One region of the Paenibacillus sp. FSL R10-2734 genome, then DNA from elsewhere that is predicted to be linked to it. Evidence: a T-box and tRNA genes for the amino acid it is inferred to sense, from the RefSeq annotation. Region 1 holds a T-box; the other holds one or more tRNA genes.
The links. A T-box is a leader RNA that pairs with one kind of tRNA and senses whether it is charged. The one in region 1 lies ahead of trpS (tryptophan--tRNA ligase), so its partner is inferred to be a tRNA-Trp.
Positions count from the first base shown of each region.

Region 2: it has a tRNA-Trp gene. The T-box ahead of trpS (tryptophan--tRNA ligase) is inferred to sense a tRNA for this amino acid. The anticodon was not compared.

Region 1 covers NZ_CP150170.1:4,773,443-4,783,703, reverse strand. Annotated here, with positions in the region: gene NSS67_RS20880 (MFS transporter) at 1-1,060, opposite strand, end outside; gene NSS67_RS20875 (hypothetical protein) at 1,246-1,662, shown strand; gene NSS67_RS20870 (exodeoxyribonuclease III) at 1,821-2,585, shown strand; gene NSS67_RS20865 (serine hydrolase) at 2,663-4,102, opposite strand; gene NSS67_RS20860 (VanZ family protein) at 4,178-5,275, opposite strand; gene NSS67_RS20855 (hypothetical protein) at 5,466-5,813, shown strand; gene NSS67_RS20850 (aminopeptidase) at 5,939-7,171, shown strand; gene trpS (tryptophan--tRNA ligase) at 7,333-8,328, opposite strand; T-box leader at 8,431-8,714, opposite strand; gene NSS67_RS20840 (hypothetical protein) at 8,918-9,343, shown strand; gene NSS67_RS20835 (winged helix-turn-helix transcriptional regulator) at 9,399-9,770, opposite strand; gene NSS67_RS20830 (sigma-70 family RNA polymerase sigma factor) at 9,996-10,261, shown strand, end outside.
Region 2 covers NZ_CP150170.1:1,536,518-1,546,778, forward strand. Annotated here, with positions in the region: rRNA gene NSS67_RS06870 (16S ribosomal RNA) at 1-895, shown strand, start outside; rRNA gene NSS67_RS06875 (23S ribosomal RNA) at 1,159-4,087, shown strand; tRNA gene NSS67_RS06880 (tRNA-Asn) at 4,148-4,223, shown strand; tRNA gene NSS67_RS06885 (tRNA-Ser) at 4,227-4,319, shown strand; tRNA gene NSS67_RS06890 (tRNA-Glu) at 4,338-4,412, shown strand; tRNA gene NSS67_RS06895 (tRNA-Val) at 4,468-4,543, shown strand; tRNA gene NSS67_RS06900 (tRNA-Met) at 4,561-4,637, shown strand; tRNA gene NSS67_RS06905 (tRNA-Asp) at 4,664-4,741, shown strand; tRNA gene NSS67_RS06910 (tRNA-Phe) at 4,752-4,827, shown strand; tRNA gene NSS67_RS06915 (tRNA-Thr) at 4,854-4,929, shown strand; tRNA gene NSS67_RS06920 (tRNA-Tyr) at 4,935-5,020, shown strand; tRNA gene NSS67_RS06925 (tRNA-Trp) at 5,026-5,099, shown strand; tRNA gene NSS67_RS06930 (tRNA-His) at 5,123-5,198, shown strand; tRNA gene NSS67_RS06935 (tRNA-His) at 5,244-5,319, shown strand; tRNA gene NSS67_RS06940 (tRNA-Gln) at 5,339-5,413, shown strand; tRNA gene NSS67_RS06945 (tRNA-Gly) at 5,420-5,494, shown strand; tRNA gene NSS67_RS06950 (tRNA-Cys) at 5,506-5,579, shown strand; tRNA gene NSS67_RS06955 (tRNA-Leu) at 5,594-5,672, shown strand; gene NSS67_RS06960 (helix-turn-helix domain-containing protein) at 5,832-6,581, opposite strand; gene NSS67_RS06965 (BMP family ABC transporter substrate-binding protein) at 6,909-8,048, shown strand; gene NSS67_RS06970 (ABC transporter ATP-binding protein) at 8,151-9,713, shown strand; gene NSS67_RS06975 (ABC transporter permease) at 9,706-10,261, shown strand, end outside.

The DNA.
Region 1 (10,261 bases):
GAGCCTTGCCACCAAAGGCTTCATATAATGCTCCACCAGCATATGATGCTAGGATACCTGATACTCCGAAGAATAGAAGTGCAAGTACAGTTTGACCTGTAGCACGCCATTCCTCTGGCACAATTCTATACAGATACTGAATAGCCGCAGAGTAGAATACTGGGAAGGTCAGGATTTGTAGAATTTGCAAATAGGCTAACATGTGTGGATCAGTAATCCAAGCTGAAATAAAGAAACGAAGGAAATAAAAGGCTCCTGAAATCGAAATGATGATAAGCTCTTTACCTTTCCGTAGCCACCAAAAGCTTAATGCAAAAACTATAATTTCACTCATTGCGGCGATGAAAAAGGATTGGCCTACCAATCCAGGACTTCCACCTAGCTCGCGGATATAAACTCCTAGGAACGTATCGTTCATCCGTGCAGGAACGGAGCTAATAAATATGAGCACTAGAAATAGCAGTGTTTCTTTGTTGCTAAGAAAGTGCTTTAAGCTATCAAGTGTAACCGGTTTACCGGTAACTGGAGCATCTGGCATGAACCAGCTTACTATAAAGCTTGTAAGGCTAATCGTGACGAACAACATGGCCATCCCATGAGAGCCGAAATAACTCAGCACATAACCTGTGAGCAAGGCCATTACACCGTACCCCAGCGCACCGTATGTACGGATCGACCCGTAGCTGATTCCAGCTGCCTCAGAGACCCTGAAATTCAAGCTTTCAGCTAATGGATCGATAGGCATCAGGAAGAAATAGAGCAGCATAGCAAAAAGAATAAGTCCCACATAGCTGCTGGAATCGAATAAAAAGTATCCTGTAACCGCAGAGCATAACAGTAGAACTAAAAGTACTTTGCGGATCGTTCTTGTTTTGTCGCTGATCATCCCCCATAAGGGTTGAGCTATAATGGTAACAAAACCTCCAGTACCAATAATGAATCCAATTTGCGCCGGGTTAAGACCCTGCTCCCCTAGATAGACTGGCAGAAAAGGAATAAACATGGCTAGCAGTGCAAAATACAAAAAGTTAAATCCTCGTAATAGTGTTGGTGCATTCATAAGTTTCTTTACCTCACGTATTAAATGAAATTTTTATAGTGTCAATTTGGTTATTGTATCATGGATGTAGAATGATTAGGATATAAAACTATGATAAAAATATACTATTTTCCCTGATGATATATCCATTCAAGGTTCAGTTCATTTTCATAGGATGTTGTATAACCTTGAAGGGAGTGTTGAGAATGGCTTCAATTATTGATTATGGTTCAACGTTTTTAACTGTTGATGGTCCAGTATTAGGGGTTGGTGTTGGTCAAGGAATAACAACTACCTCTGTACATCTTGATCCGGCTAATCCTGCAACTTATCATTCGAGAGTTGAGCTAAAAGCGAGTTTCGGTGTTAATAGTTTTTCATTTACTGATGATATTCGCGTAGATATTTACAGAGGTGCCACAAAAGTATACAGTAGCCCGCTCAATCGATTCTTCGAACCTGGTAACAACCTTCAGATTGTAAACGTGCTTGCTGTGGATGGTGGACTGCCAGGAACCCAAATTTATACACTTGGCATTCTATTTGCTGCTAGTAATAATCCTGGAAGTATAATTCAAGTAGTAGGACCAATTACGTTTACAGCTACAGCCATTGGTCTTTAAGTTAGTCAGCGTATGAATTAACCAAAAGCTGCACCAATTCTCCGCAGTGGAGAAAGGTGCGGCTTTTGGTGCTATACATATCCCGTCTGCTAGCTATAGTGATATAATAATCGCAGTAATAGTATAACTAAAGGAAAATGCAAGGAGATAAGCAGATGATAAAGCTAGTATCTTGGAATGTGAATGGTCTTCGGGCATGTGTCACTAAAGGGTTTAATGAATATTTTAAAGAAGTTGAAGCAGATATTTTTTGCGTTCAAGAGACAAAGCTGCAAGCAGGGCAAATTACAATGGAGCAAGGCGAAGAATACGAGCAATATTGGAATTACGCAGTGAAGAAGGGCTATTCAGGCACGGCAGTGTTCACCAAAATCAAACCGATCTCTGTGAGATATGGAATGGAAGAAGATGAAGAAGCAGAAGGTCGGATCATCACATTAGAGTTCGATCATTTTTATCTGGTCAATGTCTATACGCCTAATGCCAAACGGGATCTGACACGCTTGGAATATAGAATGGAATGGGAAGACCGTTTCCGCAATTATCTCTTAGAGCTGGACAAGCGTAAAGCAGTTGTTGTTTGCGGTGACCTAAACGTAGCTCATGAGGATATTGATATCAAGAATGCAAAGGCTAACCGTGGTAACTCTGGTTTTACCGATGAAGAGAGAGGGAAAATGAGTACCCTTCTAGAGTCTGGCTTCATAGATACGTTTAGATATCTTCACCCGGAGCTTGAGGGAGTCTATTCTTGGTGGTCTTACATGCCGAAAGTGAGAGAGCGGAATGTAGGCTGGCGGATTGATTATTTCTTAGCTTCTTCTAGACTGGCCCCCAATGTACTTGACGCTCAAATTGATTGTCATATCATGGGGAGTGATCATTGCCCAGTGATCCTCAAACTTGCTGATTTCACTAGCTAAAATAAAGTCGTTTAAGGCCGCTAAGTCCCTGCAGGGGACGAAGCGGCCTTTCTTTTATTGATTACATATATTGTATATTAAATTCTTCCGATTATATCAGCAAATTCAAGTGGTCCCATATTCACATTCATCTTCTGTTTAAGATTTAGCATGTTCTCTAGAAGTTTAATCTCAAGCGTTATACAGAAAGGCATCTCAACAAACAATAAGGATAACTCAAGCTGATCTTCTGCTGACCAAGTAAAGCTGGACATGATCCGGTTCGTAGAAGCCCCAAGGATATGTGCAAAGCTCTCGACCCATTGCCCTCGGCCAAGACGAATAACCTTTTGCTCTCCAAGCTCATCTAATAAAGTAAATTCAGCTTCGTGGTTGTTGAAGAGTATGGATAAGGTAGCTAGTGAAAATTGGTTGCTTTCGAGTGTATATGTCTTCCCGTTTATTTGTGCTTCTAGCAAGGATGACCGTTGCAATTGTGGAGGATCAATGGATAAATTCTTTAATTGCTCTGCCAAATTGGCTGATGATGTTGGATCTTCCGGAAGGGGTGCTTCTTTCATGTTGGGTAGTAGATGCTCCCACACTTCATTCAATATACCCTGAATACTATTTGTTCCGGCAGTGATAGCAACTACCGCATCTTGGTCAGGTAGAACGATACAAATTTGGCCGAATGCACCGTCTGCTCGATAGGCACCGTGTCGACATTGCCAGAATTGATACCCATATCCCATCGCCCAGTCATGATCGCCTTCGCCATTAGAAATGTGTTTGGAAGTAGCCTCATGGATCCACTCTTCGGGCAGAAGGCGCTGATGATTCCAGATACCCTTCTGTAAGTATAGCTGGCCGAATTTAGCGATATCCTCTGTGGTAATGCTTAAGCCAAATCCTCCTGTGTTGATTCCGCGAGGACAGGATTCCCAAGTTGCATTACGGATACCGAGAGGCGTGAAAAGACGTGGTTCTAAGTACTCTAGTAGCGTTTGTCCCGTGACCTTTTGAAGAATCGCTGAGAGCATGTAAGTGGCGCCAGTATTATAGAGAAAATGTGTTCCAGGTTCTTTTTCTACAGGGACCGTGAAGAAGGCTTTGACCCAATTTCCATCTGCACTGTGATGAAGTGTATCCATAGTATCCACGACTTGTCCGGTACCCATCATCAATAGATGCCTAATCCTCATCTTAGATAAATTCTCGGTAATCTCATCGGGCACATCTTCTGGGAAAAATGAAATGACCGAATCGTCGAGCGTGATTAGCTTTTCTGTAACTGCAAATCCGATAGCGGTTGAGGTGAAGCTTTTGCTAAGAGAAAATAACATATGTGGAAGGTCGGACTTATAAGGAGTCCACCAACCTTCAGAGATCACATAACCATGACGAAGGAGCATAAAGCTGTGCAAGCCTAAATTTTGTTTCTCTACAGCACTAATAAAGTTGGATATTGCGGCTGATGAAATGCCCTGCTCCTCTGGAAGACTTCTAGATAACTGCAAGCTACTTGTAGTTTCCATTCATTCATCTCCTAAATTTTGAGAATCCTTACCTTCCTATTCTATTATAATTTCCAATTGATAAACACTATGTTGTTAATCTTCTAGAGGGATGCTGTTTGAGTCATCGGTATGCAGTCTTTTCTCTGGCCATGAAATAACATGCGAGGTTCGGCTTAATTTCTCATAGATTAGCTGGTCATCTTTTTTAAATACCTTAAAGACTAAATGAATAAAGAAAGCTAGATCAGCCAGTAGAACAATGAGAAAAACGAACGTTCTCGATGAGGAAGACAGAAGCCCCGTCACAGCTGAATTGATGAGGAGCGCGTGAATTCCAAGCATCACCCAATATAGCAGCCCATATCTGATCATAAGCGCCCAGAAAGAAGCCCGATTACCTTTGCTCGTTACCCGAATACGTACAATCCATTTGCCTAAGGTCCGCCCGCCTGTGAAAGCTGGAATTAGTATGAAGTAAATACCTGTTGTAATCCAGAAAGCACTTTTTATATCGAATCCATAGAGTACACCGAAGCCAATGATCCACACCATACTATCGATGGAAAAAGCAATCCCTCTGCGAGTATAGGAGACTCTTTTGGTAGATCGATCTAGATTCGTATCCAGTTGTTCTATACGTGGCAGCAAACCGTTTATCCATATGGCAATTCGAAATCCAAAGATACCTCCCAGAGTGTTGGTAATAAGATCATCGATATCAAATAGACGGTAGGGATGATCAAAGAATCCATAGATGCCTGTAACCTGAGTGATCTCAAAGGATAATGACAGTAGAAAGGACAAGAGAATGCATGCGCCCCAGCGCGTACGAAAATAATAACCAAGAAACATTCCAAACGGCACAGTTAATGCGATGTTAAATATAACTTGTAAAAATGCGGGTTCACGCAGTAACGACCAGTAAGTTGAGATCTGATCAGGAATGATCGTAGAGCCATCCACAATATCTTGAATAAATTGTAAGGGGATGAGCTGTAGGATGGTCCCTGAAGGTGCCAAATTGTGCCGGGTGGCAGGTAAAGGAAGCAATACGAGAAAATAGGCGTTCATCAAATAGAGCAGCAGTAGGTATAGGATTAAGGCTCTAAGCTTATGGATATAGCCGTGTCTACGATATTGAACGATGAGAAAAGGTAGTGTAAAGATCAGTGCTGCTATAGGAAACATCATGAAAGCATAAGAAATCGGAAATAAGTACGAATGAACCATAAGTCACCTGCCAAATCATTGGTTTTTGTGGAAGAAAGGAGTATTCTGTAAACTAGCGTTCCCGGCTCATTATAAAATTTTATGCTAGGGAACTCAACTAATTTATTTAGCGCTCCCGGCATACATATGTCTATAGAGGAGCGTGAAGCTGATGGAGAAAAAGGTGCAGCAGTATTATCGACTGAAGCAAAAGCAAAAGGAAATCGAAAAAGAGTTGACGGAACTTCGGCAGGATATTCTGAGTTATTGCAGTGAGCTGGGGGCAAACGAGGCTGAAATCGGAAGCTACAAAGTGAAGCTAGTGATGCAAAATCGCAAAGAATATGATGATCTGAAGTTATATGAAACCTTGTCAGACCCCGAAGTGTGGCGCATGCTCTCCAAATCAGACCCGGCGAAGGTTGCAAGTTTGACCAAGCTTAACGTAATCTCAGAGGACAAGATAATGCATACCTATTCTTTAAAGACCGTAACTTTACTGCAGGTGGATAAAAAATAATGATTTACGTGGTGGTTCCCTTAGAGGGGGCCGCCTTTTTCATATCGAATCGCAACTAATTGCATTTTGCGTTAAAATAAGAAGTGAAGCTGTAAAGCAACCATAGAGATGGAGGAAGAGAAATCATGAAAGATTTTGATGTAATGTTAGAGAAATATGCGAACCTAGTTGTAAAAGTAGGGGTAAATGTTCAGCCAGGACAAGTTCTGATGGTGCATGCACCTATTGAAACGGCAGAGCTTACTCGCTTGATTGTAGGTAAAGCTTATGAGGCGGGAGCCAAATATGTAATTGTAGATTGGGACGATGAAGCGACTACACGTATTCGTTACGAAAAAGCTTCTGAAGATTCCTTCGATTACTATCCGCAGTGGCAAGCAGAAATGATGGAGAAGTTTGCGGAGGAGAACGGCGCCATTTTACATATTAAAGTCCCAGATCCGGAATTGTTCAATGGTATTGATTCTTCTAAGGTATCAAGAGCAGTTAAAGCAGCAGCGGTTGCTCGTAAGAATTACTCCAAATATACCCGTAACAGCAAAATCAGCTGGTCCCTCGTCAAGGCTCCGACACGTGCTTGGGCGAACAAGGTGTTTGCGGATCTTCCTGAAGAAGAACGAGTGAATGCGATGTGGGAAGCGGTATTCCAGATGAACCGCGTGGGTAATGATGATCCGGTAGCTGCTTGGAGAGAACATATCGGTCAATTGAAAGAAAGTCAGGATAGAATGAACGCTAAACGTTATAAAAGCCTGCATTACCGCGCACCGGGAACGGATCTACATGTAGAGCTTCCGGAAGGCCATTTATGGCGCGGTGGAGGCGGAGAGAATGATCAGGGCGTATATTTCGTGGCTAACATGCCAACGGAAGAGATTTATTCCATGCCGAATCGTACAGGAGTGAACGGTACAGTACGCAGCACACTTCCATTGAATCTAAACGGACGTCTCGTCGAGGGACTTTCATTTACTTTTAAGGATGGGAAGGTTGTAGGTTATGAAGCTGAATCAGGTCGTGAACATTTGACCTCGCTGCTGGCAACGGATGAAGGTGCGTCCTATCTAGGAGAAGTGGCTTTGGTGCAGCATGATTCTCCAATCTCGCGTTTAAACCGAATTTTCTATAATACCGGGATTGATGAGAATGCCTCCTGTCACTTTGCACTGGGAAGTGCCTATCCTGTTAATATTGAAGGCGGTACGAAGCTTACGAGCGAGGAGCTTATAGCTAGAGGTGCAAACGTCAGCTTAACCCATGTTGATTTCATGATTGGTTCGGCAGAACTGGATATTGATGGAGAACTTGCGGATGGCACGATTGAACCGGTATTCCGTAAAGGGAATTGGGTGTTGTAAGAATAAACTTAAGGCCGTAATCTCAGCTGACGCGAAGCAATTCAATGCCCTGAAGCGGTTAATGTCAGAGGATACCCTTATTAAATAATATTCACACAAAAAACAGCCGGAGCTCTCTTAAATAGAGAGTCCGGCGTTTTTATTGCTCATACTGATCTTTCTTATTTTGAAAAATAATTAAGGCCCATGGCCTCGCGCACTTCGGACATCGTTTCTTGAGCGATGTCGCGGGCACGCTTAGTTCCGGATAATAAGATATCCTCAACAACCTTGGGTCTTACAGCATAATAGGAGCGACGCTCACGCATCGGTTCTATAAGCTGGTCTAGAGCTGTCGTGATAAGCTGCTTGCAGGCAGAACAGCTTATGGTGCCGTTTTCGCAACCTTCGCGAATTTCTGGGACGTCATGTGAACGGAAAGCACGGTGATAAGCATAAATAGGACAAACTTCTGGATGTCCAGGATCATTTTTATGAACACGGGCTGGGTCGGTTGTGGCTTTACGGATCTTGAAGGTGATCTCTTCTTTCGTGGAGTCCAGCTCTATGGCATTGCCAAGGCTTTTACTCATTTTAGCGTTTCCGTCTGTTCCTACTAGTCTTGGCGTATCGCTGATGAGCGCTCTGGGCTCTACTAGGATGGGGCTGTACAGCTCATTGAATCTACGTACGATTTTGCGAGTCAACTCTAGATGGGGAAGCTGGTCTTCTCCTACAGGAATAATCGTCGCTTTACAAAAGGTTATATCTGCAGCCTGACTAACTGGATAACCAAGAAAACCGTAGTACAGTTCATCTAAGCTGGAATTTTTCGATTCGGCTTTAATGGTAGGATTTTGCCGCAACGAATTCACAGTGACAAACATGGAGAATAGGACGGTCAGCTCAGCGATCTCTGGGATCATGGATTGAATAAATATAGTGGCTTTATCTGGATTTATACCTGCTGATAAATAGTCTAATGTAATTTCATTCAAGTTTTGACCTAGTAGTTGAGGGCGATCAAAGTGAGTCGTTAGGGCTTGAATATCTGCTAAAAACACAAAAGTATCATATTGCTCCTGTAGCACCACTCGATTCTGTAAGCTGCCTACGTAATGGCCAAGGTGAAGCTTTCCAGTCACCCGATCTCCAGTTAATACACGTTCTTTTATCATTTGAATTCCTCCTGTTTTGTTGCTTCTGTCTAACATTGAGTCGCCACCACCAGCCATCATCCATGGCCATCACCTCCTTTAAATGACAAAAAAACCTCATCCAATAAGGACGAAGTTGTCGTGGTACCACCTTAAATGATCGTGCCGCCAGTTTCATTAGCATTACGATCTTCTCTTACCTGTACGGAGAAGGTCTAGGGTTTATCTCGATACAGGTCCCTTGATAACGGTGGGAAACCCGGCTTTCCCTACAACATCAGCTAAGATGGTTCGGAAGAGCAACTCTAAAGGCCATTCGAGCAAACGCAGGACACCGGTTCACAGCAACCACCGGCTCTCTGAAGTCCATGCTTGTTTGTCTACTTACCCTTTGTCAACGTTATTCATTATATTTGGGTAATTGTAGTGCTGGTGAGCGAATTTGTCAATGGGTGGAAATTAGCGGGTGATAGACGAATGATCTAGGTTTATATGATCTAGCAAAGTATAACTTAAATGTATATATTCATCAGGAAGTATGTCCAATCTATCAGTGTTGATACACAATATAATAATGTATAACCTTCTAGTTGGAATGGAGTGATGATAAATGGCGACAAATATAAGTTATGGCTCACAGGCAAAAATCCCTTTAGACCCGTTTACTACTATTACAACGGTTGCAGGTATTCCTGGAGCTGGAGCGGGTCTAGCCACAGCGCAAGTAAATATTAGCCCGGCTAACCCAGCCTCTTTCTCCAGTAGAGTTGAGTTAAATGGTAGTTTTAGTCTTACTGCACTTGCTGATAGTCAATTTCTTGTTTTAATCCGACGTGCTGGAGTCGATATTTATAGATCCTTTTATAGTTTTACTGCAACTACTGATATTCAATTAAATGTTCAGTGGGTTGATGGTCCTTATATTGGCATCCACAACTATGAATTAGTAATTCAAAATGATACAAACGTGCCTATTAATCTATATGGACCCATATCATTCACAGCAACTGCTATCGGAGGAGAGGGTGTAATTTAAGTTATGGGACAGTTGAATCGATCTGATTTAACTGTCCTTTTTCATGGGGTATAATTTATTTATTTAAAATGTTGTCCTCTAACACAGCATATTTATCGCCGTACTGCTTAATGATATGTTGTTCTCCCCAATTACATAGAGAAGTCAAAATGTCGCTTAAACTATCGCCATATTCACTAAGCTCATATTCCACTTTTGGTGGAACCTGATTGTATACAATTCGATTGATAATTCCATCGGCCTCTAACTCTCGAAGCTGCTGTGTTAACATTTTTTGAGTAATCCCGGGCATTAACTGCTTTAACTCAGATGTGCGTTTTTTGCCATGAGTTAGATGACAGAGAATTACACATTTCCATTTCCCTCCAATGACTTCTAGTGTGGCCTCCACGGAAATATTGTATTTTTTCTTGATGGTTGTTGTCATGATAGCCTCCATTTTATAGGTACTTTTTAGTGCCTATGGTACTTTTAAGTGCGTACTATTGATTATGTCCAATTTTACCTATCATAACATTTATCGTTCATTTTTTATAGAATGCTATAATCTTAAAGTGCTCAGCCCCAAAAAAGTTAATGCAAATAAAAACCGTTTCTATAAGCTCCCCGTCTTAATCTATGAAAGGTTGAGGAGAGGGGGCTAAGGAAGGATATGACGATGACTAATGCAGAAATGAAGAAAGTTACGATGCTCGATTCTCGGAGCGAGACGGATTTTTACGATTCCATATTGGTACATAGAGAACAACTATACAGTATAGCCTATAGCTACTTGCGTAACCGGAATGATGCACTTGAAGCGATGCAGGAAATGACCTGCCGGGCCTGGATTAAAAGAAAAACGTTAAAGGAACCTAAAGCGTTTAAATCATGGATCATTCGGATCCTGATTTATGTCTGTATAGATGAACAAAGACG
Region 2 (10,261 bases), 3.2 Mb from region 1:
TGAGTACAGAAGAGGAAAGTGGAATTCCACGTGTAGCGGTGAAATGCGTAGATATGTGGAGGAACACCAGTGGCGAAGGCGACTTTCTGGGCTGTAACTGACGCTGAGGCGCGAAAGCGTGGGGAGCAAACAGGATTAGATACCCTGGTAGTCCACGCCGTAAACGATGAGTGCTAGGTGTTAGGGGTTTCGATACCCTTGGTGCCGAAGTTAACACAGTAAGCACTCCGCCTGGGGAGTACGGTCGCAAGACTGAAACTCAAAGGAATTGACGGGGACCCGCACAAGCAGTGGAGTATGTGGTTTAATTCGAAGCAACGCGAAGAACCTTACCAGGTCTTGACATCCCTCTGAATCCACTAGAGATAGTGGCGGCCTTCGGGACAGAGGAGACAGGTGGTGCATGGTTGTCGTCAGCTCGTGTCGTGAGATGTTGGGTTAAGTCCCGCAACGAGCGCAACCCTTAACTTTAGTTGCCAGCAAGTAATGTTGGGCACTCTAGAGTGACTGCCGGTGACAAACCGGAGGAAGGTGGGGATGACGTCAAATCATCATGCCCCTTATGACCTGGGCTACACACGTACTACAATGGCCGGTACAACGGGAAGCGAAACCGCGAGGTGAAGCCAATCCCATCAAAGCCGGTCTCAGTTCGGATTGCAGGCTGCAACTCGCCTGCATGAAGTCGGAATTGCTAGTAATCGCGGATCAGCATGCCGCGGTGAATACGTTCCCGGGTCTTGTACACACCGCCCGTCACACCACGAGAGTTTACAACACCCGAAGTCGGTGGGGTAACCCGCAAGGGAGCCAGCCGCCGAAGGTGGGGTAGATGATTGGGGTGAAGTCGTAACAAGGTAGCCGTATCGGAAGGTGCGGCTGGATCACCTCCTTTCTATGGAGAATCGTCTTCTGCAATGAAGACATTCAAATCGGAAGTTAAACTTCCAAAACTCAGGTTTAGGCCTGTTACTCACTCGTTGCTCAGTTTTGAGAGTTTAAGCTCTCATCTTTAAACTTGATCCTTGAAAACTGGATACCGAAACGAATTTGCGTTTTAGAACATCTTTTAGCTAAAACTTGTGTAAACAAGTACGTTAGTTATTAGCTGGAAGCGAAGATTTTCGATTGTGCGAACAAGCGAAACATTGGAGCGAAGGTTAAGCTAATAAGAGCACACGGAGGATGCCTAGGCGCCAGGAGCCGACGAAGGACGTGGCGAACAACGAAACTGCCTCGGGGAGCTGTAAGCAAGCTTTGATCCGGGGGTGTCCGAATGGGGAAACCCAGCTGTGGTAATTCGCAGTTACTCACACCTGAACACATAGGGTGTGTAGAGGCAGACCAGGGGAACTGAAACATCTAAGTACCCTGAGGAAGAGAAAACAATAGTGATTCCGTCAGTAGCGGCGAGCGAACGCGGAACAGCCTAAACCTAAGAGCTTGCTCTTAGGGGTTGTGGGACGTCTCACATGGAGTTACAAAGGAATATGGTAGGTGAAGAGGTCTGGAAAGGCCCGCGATAGAGGTAAAAGCCCTGTAACCTAAACTGTGTTCTCTCCGAGACGGATCCCGAGTAGTGCGGGGCACGTGAAACCCCGTATGAATCCAGCAGGACCATCTGCTAAGGCTAAATACTACCTGGCGACCGATAGTGAAACAGTACCGTGAGGGAAAGGTGAAAAGCACCCCGGAAGGGGAGTGAAATAGAACCTGAAACCGTGTGCTTACAAAAAGTCAGAGCCCTATTAATGGGTGATGGCGTGCCTTTTGTAGAATGAACCGGCGAGTTACGTTTAACATGCAAGGTTAAGTCGAGAAGACGGAGCCGCAGCGAAAGCGAGTCTGAATAGGGCGATTGAGTATGTGGACGTAGACCCGAAACCGTGTGATCTACCCCTGTCCAGGGTGAAGGTGCGGTAACACGCACTGGAGGCCCGAACCCACGTACGTTGAAAAGTGCGGGGATGAGGTGGGGGTAGCGGAGAAATTCCAATCGAACTCGGAGATAGCTGGTTCTCCCCGAAATAGCTTTAGGGCTAGCCTCGGTATAAGAGTAGTGGAGGTAGAGCACTGATTGGTTGCGGGGTCCGCAAGGATTACCAAGATCAGTCAAACTCCGAATGCCATATACTTATTGCCGGGAGTCAGACAGTGAGTGCTAAGATCCATTGTCAAAAGGGAAACAGCCCAGACCATCAGCTAAGGTCCCCAAGTGTGTGTTAAGTGGGAAAGGATGTGGAGTTGCACAGACAACCAGGATGTTGGCTTAGAAGCAGCCACCATTGAAAGAGTGCGTAATAGCTCACTGGTCGAGTGACTCTGCGCCGAAAATGTAACGGGGCTAAACACACCACCGAAGCTATGGCTAGATACGTATGTATCTGGGGTAGGGGAGCGTTGTATGTGGGTTGAAGGTGTACCGTAAGGAGCGCTGGACAGCATACAAGTGAGAATGCCGGTATGAGTAACGAAAAGATCAGTGAGAATCTGATCCGCCGAAAGCCCAAGGTTTCCTGAGGAAGGCTCGTCCGCTCAGGGTAAGTCGGGACCTAAGGCGAGGCCGAAAGGCGTAGTCGAAGGACAACAGTTTGAAATTACTGTACCACCGTAATCCGCTATGAGCGATGGGGTGACGCAGGAGGGTAGTGACGCGGACTGATGGATATGTCCGTCTAAGCAGTGAGGCTGATGTGTAGGCAAATCCGCACATCGTTAAGGCTGGGCTGTGATGGGGAGCGAAAATTGTAGTAGCGAAGGTCATGATCTCACACTGCCAAGAAAAGCCTCTAGCCAGGAGAAGGTGCCCGTACCGCAAACCGACACAGGTAGGCGAGAAGAGAATTCTAAGGCGCGCGGAAGAACTCTCGTTAAGGAACTCGGCAAAATGACCCCGTAACTTCGGGAGAAGGGGTGCCCCGGTAGTGTGAATAGCACGAGGGGGCCGCAGTGAAAAGGCCCAAGCGACTGTTTAGCAAAAACACAGGTCTGTGCGAAGCCGCAAGGCGAAGTATACGGGCTGACGCCTGCCCGGTGCTGGAAGGTTAAGGGGAGTGGTTAGGGGTAACCCGAAGCTATGAACCGAAGCCCCAGTAAACGGCGGCCGTAACTATAACGGTCCTAAGGTAGCGAAATTCCTTGTCAGGTAAATTCTGACCCGCACGAATGGCGTAACGACTTGGGCGCTGTCTCAACGAGAGATCCGGTGAAATTTTAATACCTGTGAAGATGCAGGTTACCCGCGACAAGACGGAAAGACCCCATGGAGCTTTACTGCAGCTTGATATTGAATTTGGGTACGATCTGTACAGGATAGGTGGGAGCCGTAGAAATCGGAGCGCAAGCTTCGGTGGAGGCGCCGTTGGGATACCACCCTGATCGTATCTAGGTTCTAACCTAGTACCGTAATCCGGTACGGGGACCGTGTCAGGCGGGCAGTTTGACTGGGGCGGTCGCCTCCTAAAGAGTAACGGAGGCGTTCCAAGGTTCCCTCAGAATGGTTGGAAATCATTCGAAGAGTGCAAAGGCATAAGGGAGCTTGACTGCGAGACCTACAAGTCGAGCAGGGACGAAAGTCGGACTTAGTGATCCGGTGGTACCGCATGGAAGGGCCATCGCTCAACGGATAAAAGCTACCCTGGGGATAACAGGCTTATCTCCCCCAAGAGTCCACATCGACGGGGAGGTTTGGCACCTCGATGTCGGCTCATCGCATCCTGGGGCTGAAGTAGGTCCCAAGGGTTGGGCTGTTCGCCCATTAAAGCGGTACGCGAGCTGGGTTCAGAACGTCGTGAGACAGTTCGGTCCCTATCTGTCGTGGGCGCAGGAAATTTGAGAGGAGCTGTCCTTAGTACGAGAGGACCGGGATGGACGTACCGCTGGTGCACCAGTTGTTTCGCCAGAAGCATGGCTGGGTAGCTACGTACGGACGGGATAAGCGCTGAAAGCATCTAAGCGTGAAGCCCCCCTCAAGATGAGATTTCCCAATTAGTAAGACCCCTTGAAGACGACGAGGTAGATAGGTTGGAGGTGGAAGTGCAGTAATGCATGGAGCTGACCAATACTAATCGGTCGAGGGCTTATCCAATATTTAAAACGCAGATTTGTTTCGGATTCAGTTTTCAGGCATCAAGCCTGGTATGAATATTCCCTGATAGCTCAGTTGGTAGAGCACTCGACTGTTAATCGAGTTGTCACAGGTTCGAGTCCTGTTCGGGGAGCCATATGGAGAGGTGTCCGAGTTTGGCCGAAGGAGCACGATTGGAAATCGTGTAGGCGCCACAAGCGTCTCGAGGGTTCGAATCCCTCTCTCTCCGCCACAAATTTTTAATTAGTATGGCCCGTTGGTCAAGGGGTTAAGACACCTCCCTTTCACGGAGGTAACATGGGTTCGAATCCCATACGGGTCACCAAATTTTCACTTGATTTTACATAGTGGACTTTGGTACAATAACAATTGTTCTTTACGGAGGCTTAGCTCAGCTGGGAGAGCATCTGCCTTACAAGCAGAGGGTCGGGGGTTCGATCCCCTCAGCCTCCACCATATTTATTTAATAACGACGCGGGGTGGAGCAGCCCGGTAGCTCGTCGGGCTCATAACCCGAAGGCCGCAGGTTCAAATCCTGCCCCCGCAACCAATTTTCATCAAGCAATTATATCTTTTGGAACCGTGGTGTAGTTGGCCTAACATGCCTGCCTGTCACGCAGGAGATCGCGAGTTCGAATCTCGTCGGTTCCGCCATTTTTACCTTGGCTCGATAGCTCAGTCGGTAGAGCAGAGGACTGAAAATCCTCGTGTCGGCGGTTCGAATCCGTCTCGAGCCACCATGATTTTTATAAAAGAATGAGTGCCTGCCGGTGTAGCTCAATTGGTAGAGCAACTGACTTGTAATCAGTAGGTTGGGGGTTCAAGTCCTCTCGCCGGCACCATCCTTGGGGGATTAGCGAAGTGGCCAAACGCATCAGACTGTAAATCTGCTCACGTACGTGTTCGGTGGTTCGAATCCATCATCCCCCACCAGTTTTAGGGGCATAGTTTAAAGGTAGAACAACGGTCTCCAAAACCGTTGGTGTGGGTTCAATTCCTGCTGCCCCTGCCAAATTCTTTCTAAAGTTTAATATGGCGATCGTGGCGAAGGGGTTAACGCACCGGATTGTGGTTCCGGCATTCGTGGGTTCGAGACCCATCGGTCGCCCCATTTACTTTAACAAAGAAGAGTGACAACTAAATTCAGTATCATATGGCGACTGTGGCGAAGGGGTTAACGCACCGGATTGTGGTTCCGGCATTCGTGGGTTCGAGACCCATCAGTCGCCCCATTTTACTTAAAAATGTTATTGGGGATTAGCCAAGCGGTAAGGCAACGGACTTTGACTCCGTCATGCATAGGTTCAAATCCTATATCCCCAGCCATTTTATGCGGACGTGGCTCAGCGGTAGAGCATCGCCTTGCCAAGGCGAGGGTCGCGGGTTCGATTCCCGTCGTCCGCTCCAAATTTTTATATGGCGCCATAGCCAAGTGGTAAGGCAAAGCTCTGCAAAAGCTTTATCCCCAGTTCAAATCTGGGTGGCGCCTCCATTTAGTTTATATGTGCCGGCGTGGCGGAATGGCAGACGCGCTCGACTCAAAATCGAGAGGGAAACCGTGGAGGTTCGAGTCCTCTCGCCGGTATATCAAAAGGTTTGTAAAGTTGCTTATACAAGCGACGTTACAAACCTTTTTTCTTTATGCCTTTGGACTTTCATTCATAAGCCGTTGAATTAGAGGAGATCTCTATTCAACGGCTTTTTTATATGGAATGGAGGTTTATTGATTGTATGGAATGGAGGTTTATTGATTGTTTAGGCGGAAGCCCCGTGGGGTGAGACCTATCTCTCGTTTAAACATATTGCAGAATTGGGCGTCGTTCACAAACCCTGCAGCTGCGGATACTTCAGAGATATGCATTTGGGTATGCTGCAAGAGAGACTTCGCATAATCCAGACGCTTCAATAGTAGATAGCGCAGAGGTGAAGAGCCGAAACGTTCTTTAAATAAATGGCGGAAACGATCATAGCTATATCCGGACATTTCAGAGAGTGTTGCGACCGATAGTTTATGGCGGTAATGCTCATTCATATAGTTTAGAACATATTGTACTCTGTCTTCCGTTGGAGATTGAAAACCAGAGGCGCTAAGTAGCCGAATCAGATGAACAGTAATTTCACTCATTTGCAGGTTTAATAGTTCAGAGAATCCATCTTGTTTGCGCGTAAACTCTGCTTTCATTCGAAGCAAGATTTGCAGAACAGTCTGGTCTCTATCATCTTCATATACGCCTTGCAAATTCTCCATATTTGGGTGATTTGAATGGAAGCCTACAAATAGAACAGTAGCATCCTCCCGATGGTTCTCGTCATGTTTATGATTGGGTGGTACAAGCGCGAATGATGATGAACGAAAATGATAACTTCGCGAACCTACATTGGTAGTTCCTAATCCGTTTAAATAATAGACTAGTTCATAGCATTCATGCTGGTGTGGTGGAATATAGGTATTAACCTCATGTGCTGCATTTACAATATATAGAACACGATCCATGATGAGCCTCCAATATTTATGTTTTAGCCGAATCGCACAAAATTATGACCGAAATCATATAATTTTTTTCATTAATATTTGATATGATCGTATCAAGAAATCCGAAGATTAGCAACCTGACTGGACATCTCGTTCGGAAATTAGTCGGATTATTTGTAAAAATGATAATTTTGTCTCTATTTTCGAGTGTATTCGTTAAAATCATTAAATTTTTAACAATGTAACTGCAATATGAGAGTTTCCATCTAAATCGTGAAATATACAACGGACTAAGAAGGAGAACCTCTCAAATTACTAACCAACTACAAATAGGGGTGGAATAGAATTATGAAAAAGAAAGTTCTTTCTTTGTTGTTACTAGTAGTAATGGTAATGGTCACAGCTTGTGGAAATAATACGTCGAGTAATGGAGCTTCCTCGAATGCAGGATCAAATGCGGCTGATGGTGGAGAAACAGGTTCAGGGGATAAACTCAAGGTCGTACTACTGATTCCAGGAACACTTGGAGACAAATCATTTTTTGACTCTGCGAATAGCGGTTTGCAAAAGGTTAAGGACGAACTGGGTGCAGAAACAAAGGTTGTAGAAATGGGTGTCGATAAAACGAAATGGGAGCCTACATTCAACGATATCGCCGCTGAGGATTGGGATGTCATTATTTCTGGCGGATCGGAAATTACGGAAATGTTTAATGCAACAGCTGAACTATATCCAGACAAAAAATTCATTAACTATGATACCGATATAGATGAAGCGCCAGAGAATATGTACAACATGTCTTATGCGACAAATGAAGTATCTTTTTTGGCAGGTGCTGTAGCAGCGCTGGCTACACAATCGGATATGGCAAGTGCTAATCCTGAGAATGTGATCGGTTTTGTAGGCGGCATGGACATTCCAGGAATTAACGCTTTCTTGGTAGGTTATATTCAGGGCGCTCAATATGTTGATCCTGATGTGAAGGTAGCAGTATCGTATGCTGGTGATTTCGTTAACCCGGCTAAAGGTAAGGAGCTTTCGCTGATTCAATATAACTCCGGTGTGGATGTTATTTTTAACGTGGCTGGCGGTACAGGTCTTGGGATCTTTGACGCAGCTAAGGAGAAGAAGAAATATGCTATCGGTGTAGATTCCGATCAGGCGATGTTGCTTAACGAAACAGATAGCGAAAAAGCAAACTTGATCGTTACTTCTTCTATTAAAAAGATTGATAGTGCTATTCTGGGTGCCGTGAAGAGATTACAAGATGGTACACTTGAGATGGGTAAACGTGATGTGTTGAGCTTTGTAGATGATGGTGTGGGCATTGCGGAGAATGATATCTATAAGAATGTATTCCCAGCAGATCTTCAGGCCAAAGTCGAAGAAGTGAAGCAAAAGCTGATTAACAAAGAAATTACAGTAGATAACGCGATGGGAATGGAAACCTCAGAAGTAGAAGCCATTCGTAACGCTGTTAAGCCTTAAGTATAGGTATATAGTGATAAACCTACAGTTGGAGATTCTTCTATTAGAAGAATTCCAGCTGTATATTTTTGCAGACCTCCAAGTTGAAAGGCGTTGAGACCTATGAACAAAGCTCTGCTGGAAATGCGGGGAATTACCAAGGTGTATCCCAATGGCGTCGTTGCAAATAAAGACGTGCATTTTTCTTTAAGTGAGGGAGAAATCCATGCGATTGCGGGCGAGAACGGCGCTGGTAAATCTACTTTAATGAAGATCATGTTCGGCATGGAAGAGCCTAGTGAGGGCGAAATCTATATCAAGGGTGAAAAAGTAAAGCTGCAATCGGCTCAGGATGCCATTGATAGAGGGATCGGTATGGTTCACCAGCATTTTATGCTGGTACCTTCTTTTACGGTGGCAGAGAACATGGTGCTGGGTATGGAGCCTCGTAAAGGTGTTGGCATCAATTATGCAGAAGCTGTCCGCATGACCGAAGAGACTGCGAAGAAATACAATCTAGCAGTGGATCCAAAAGCAAAAGTGGAGGATCTCACGGTTGGTATGAAGCAAAAGGTTGAGATTCTGAAGGCGCTGCTGCGTGGAGCAAAAATCCTCGTTCTGGATGAGCCGACCGCAGTGTTGACCCCCCAGGAAACAGAGGAATTGTTCCGAGAGCTTAAACAATTAAGAGAGCAGGGTCATACGATAGTTTTTATTTCACACAAGTTGAAAGAAGTTAAAGCAATCTGCGACAGAATTACGATTATGCGTAGTGGACGTAGTGAAGGTGTCTTCCAAACGAAGGATGTCACGGAGCAAGAAATCTCACGACTCATGGTGGGCCGAGACGTCGTGTTGAAATATGACAAGGAGATTCTGTCTATTGGCGAGCCGGTACTCACTGTACAGGGCCTAGGCGTAAATGATGCACACGGCAAAGCGTTGCTATCAGATATCAACTTTGCGGTACGTGGGGGACAGATCGTTGGGATTGCTGGTGTAGAAGGTAACGGGCAGACACAGCTCATTGAGGCGCTTACAGGGAGCTTAAGAGGTGTTTCAAGCCAGGGCTCAGTGCTAGTGAAGGGAAAGGATATTCGTGAATCGGATATTTTGGATATTCGTAAGCTAGGCGTTTCCTATATCCCAGAGGATCGGATGCATCAAGGGATAGCCAGTGATGCGAGCATAGCGGATAATCTGCTGTCCACTCAGTATCGTACAAAAGCTATGAATAAAGGTCCTTTTTTAAATGGATCACGAATTGCCAAGCTAGCAGTATCACTTGTAGAGGAATTCAAAGTCCGCTGTTCGGGGCCTTCTCAGCCGATCGGCATGTTGTCAGGTGGTAACATGCAGAAGGTAGTTGTAGCTAGGGAGTGTTCTACTGAACCGAAGCTGCTTATTGCAGAGCAGCCGACGCGGGGCGTGGATATAGGCGCAGCGCAGTTTATACATCAGAAGCTGTTGGAGCTGCGCTCAGCCGATTGCGCGATTTTGCTAGTATCGGCAGATTTAAATGAGATTTTAGAGATCAGTGATAGTCTGCTAGTGATGTACGAAGGTAAGATCGTAGCTTTTTTCGAGGAGCCTTCTAAGGTTAGTGAAGAAGAATTAGGTCTTTATATGCTGGGGATTCATCGACAAGACGAGGAGCACATCGGGAGGGCCGTAAATCATGTTTAAAGTTAAATATTTTGAGTACATTCGAACATCGGCGGTAATCGTTATTGCACTCGCTATTGCCTTTCTGATCATCTCATTGGTTAGTGATCAACCAGTTAAGACCATCGGTATTTTTCTATTAGAACCGTTAAATAGTAAGGGCCATATTGGTAATGTGATAGAGATGGCGATTCCGCTCATGTTCACTGGGCTAGCAGTGTCCTTGTTGTTCCGGGCAAATATGTTCAACTTGGGAGCTGAAGGGATTTTCTATTTCTCCGGTGTTGTAACTTCCGTATTGGCGATTCATTTGACGCTGGACGGCTGGCTGCATCCGATCGTAGCGATTGCTGCGGGTTCTATTGTAGGTGCGTTGCTCTCCGCAATACCCGGGATCCTCAAAGCCAAATGGAATGCCAATGAACTCGTGACGTCGCTAATGTTTAATAATATTTTGTTCGGAGTAGGTTTATATCTACTGAACTATCACTTACGTGATGCAAAGGCGTTCGCCAATGTATCCTACAAATTCGAGAAAACGGCACTGCTGAGCAAGATGGTACCTGGCA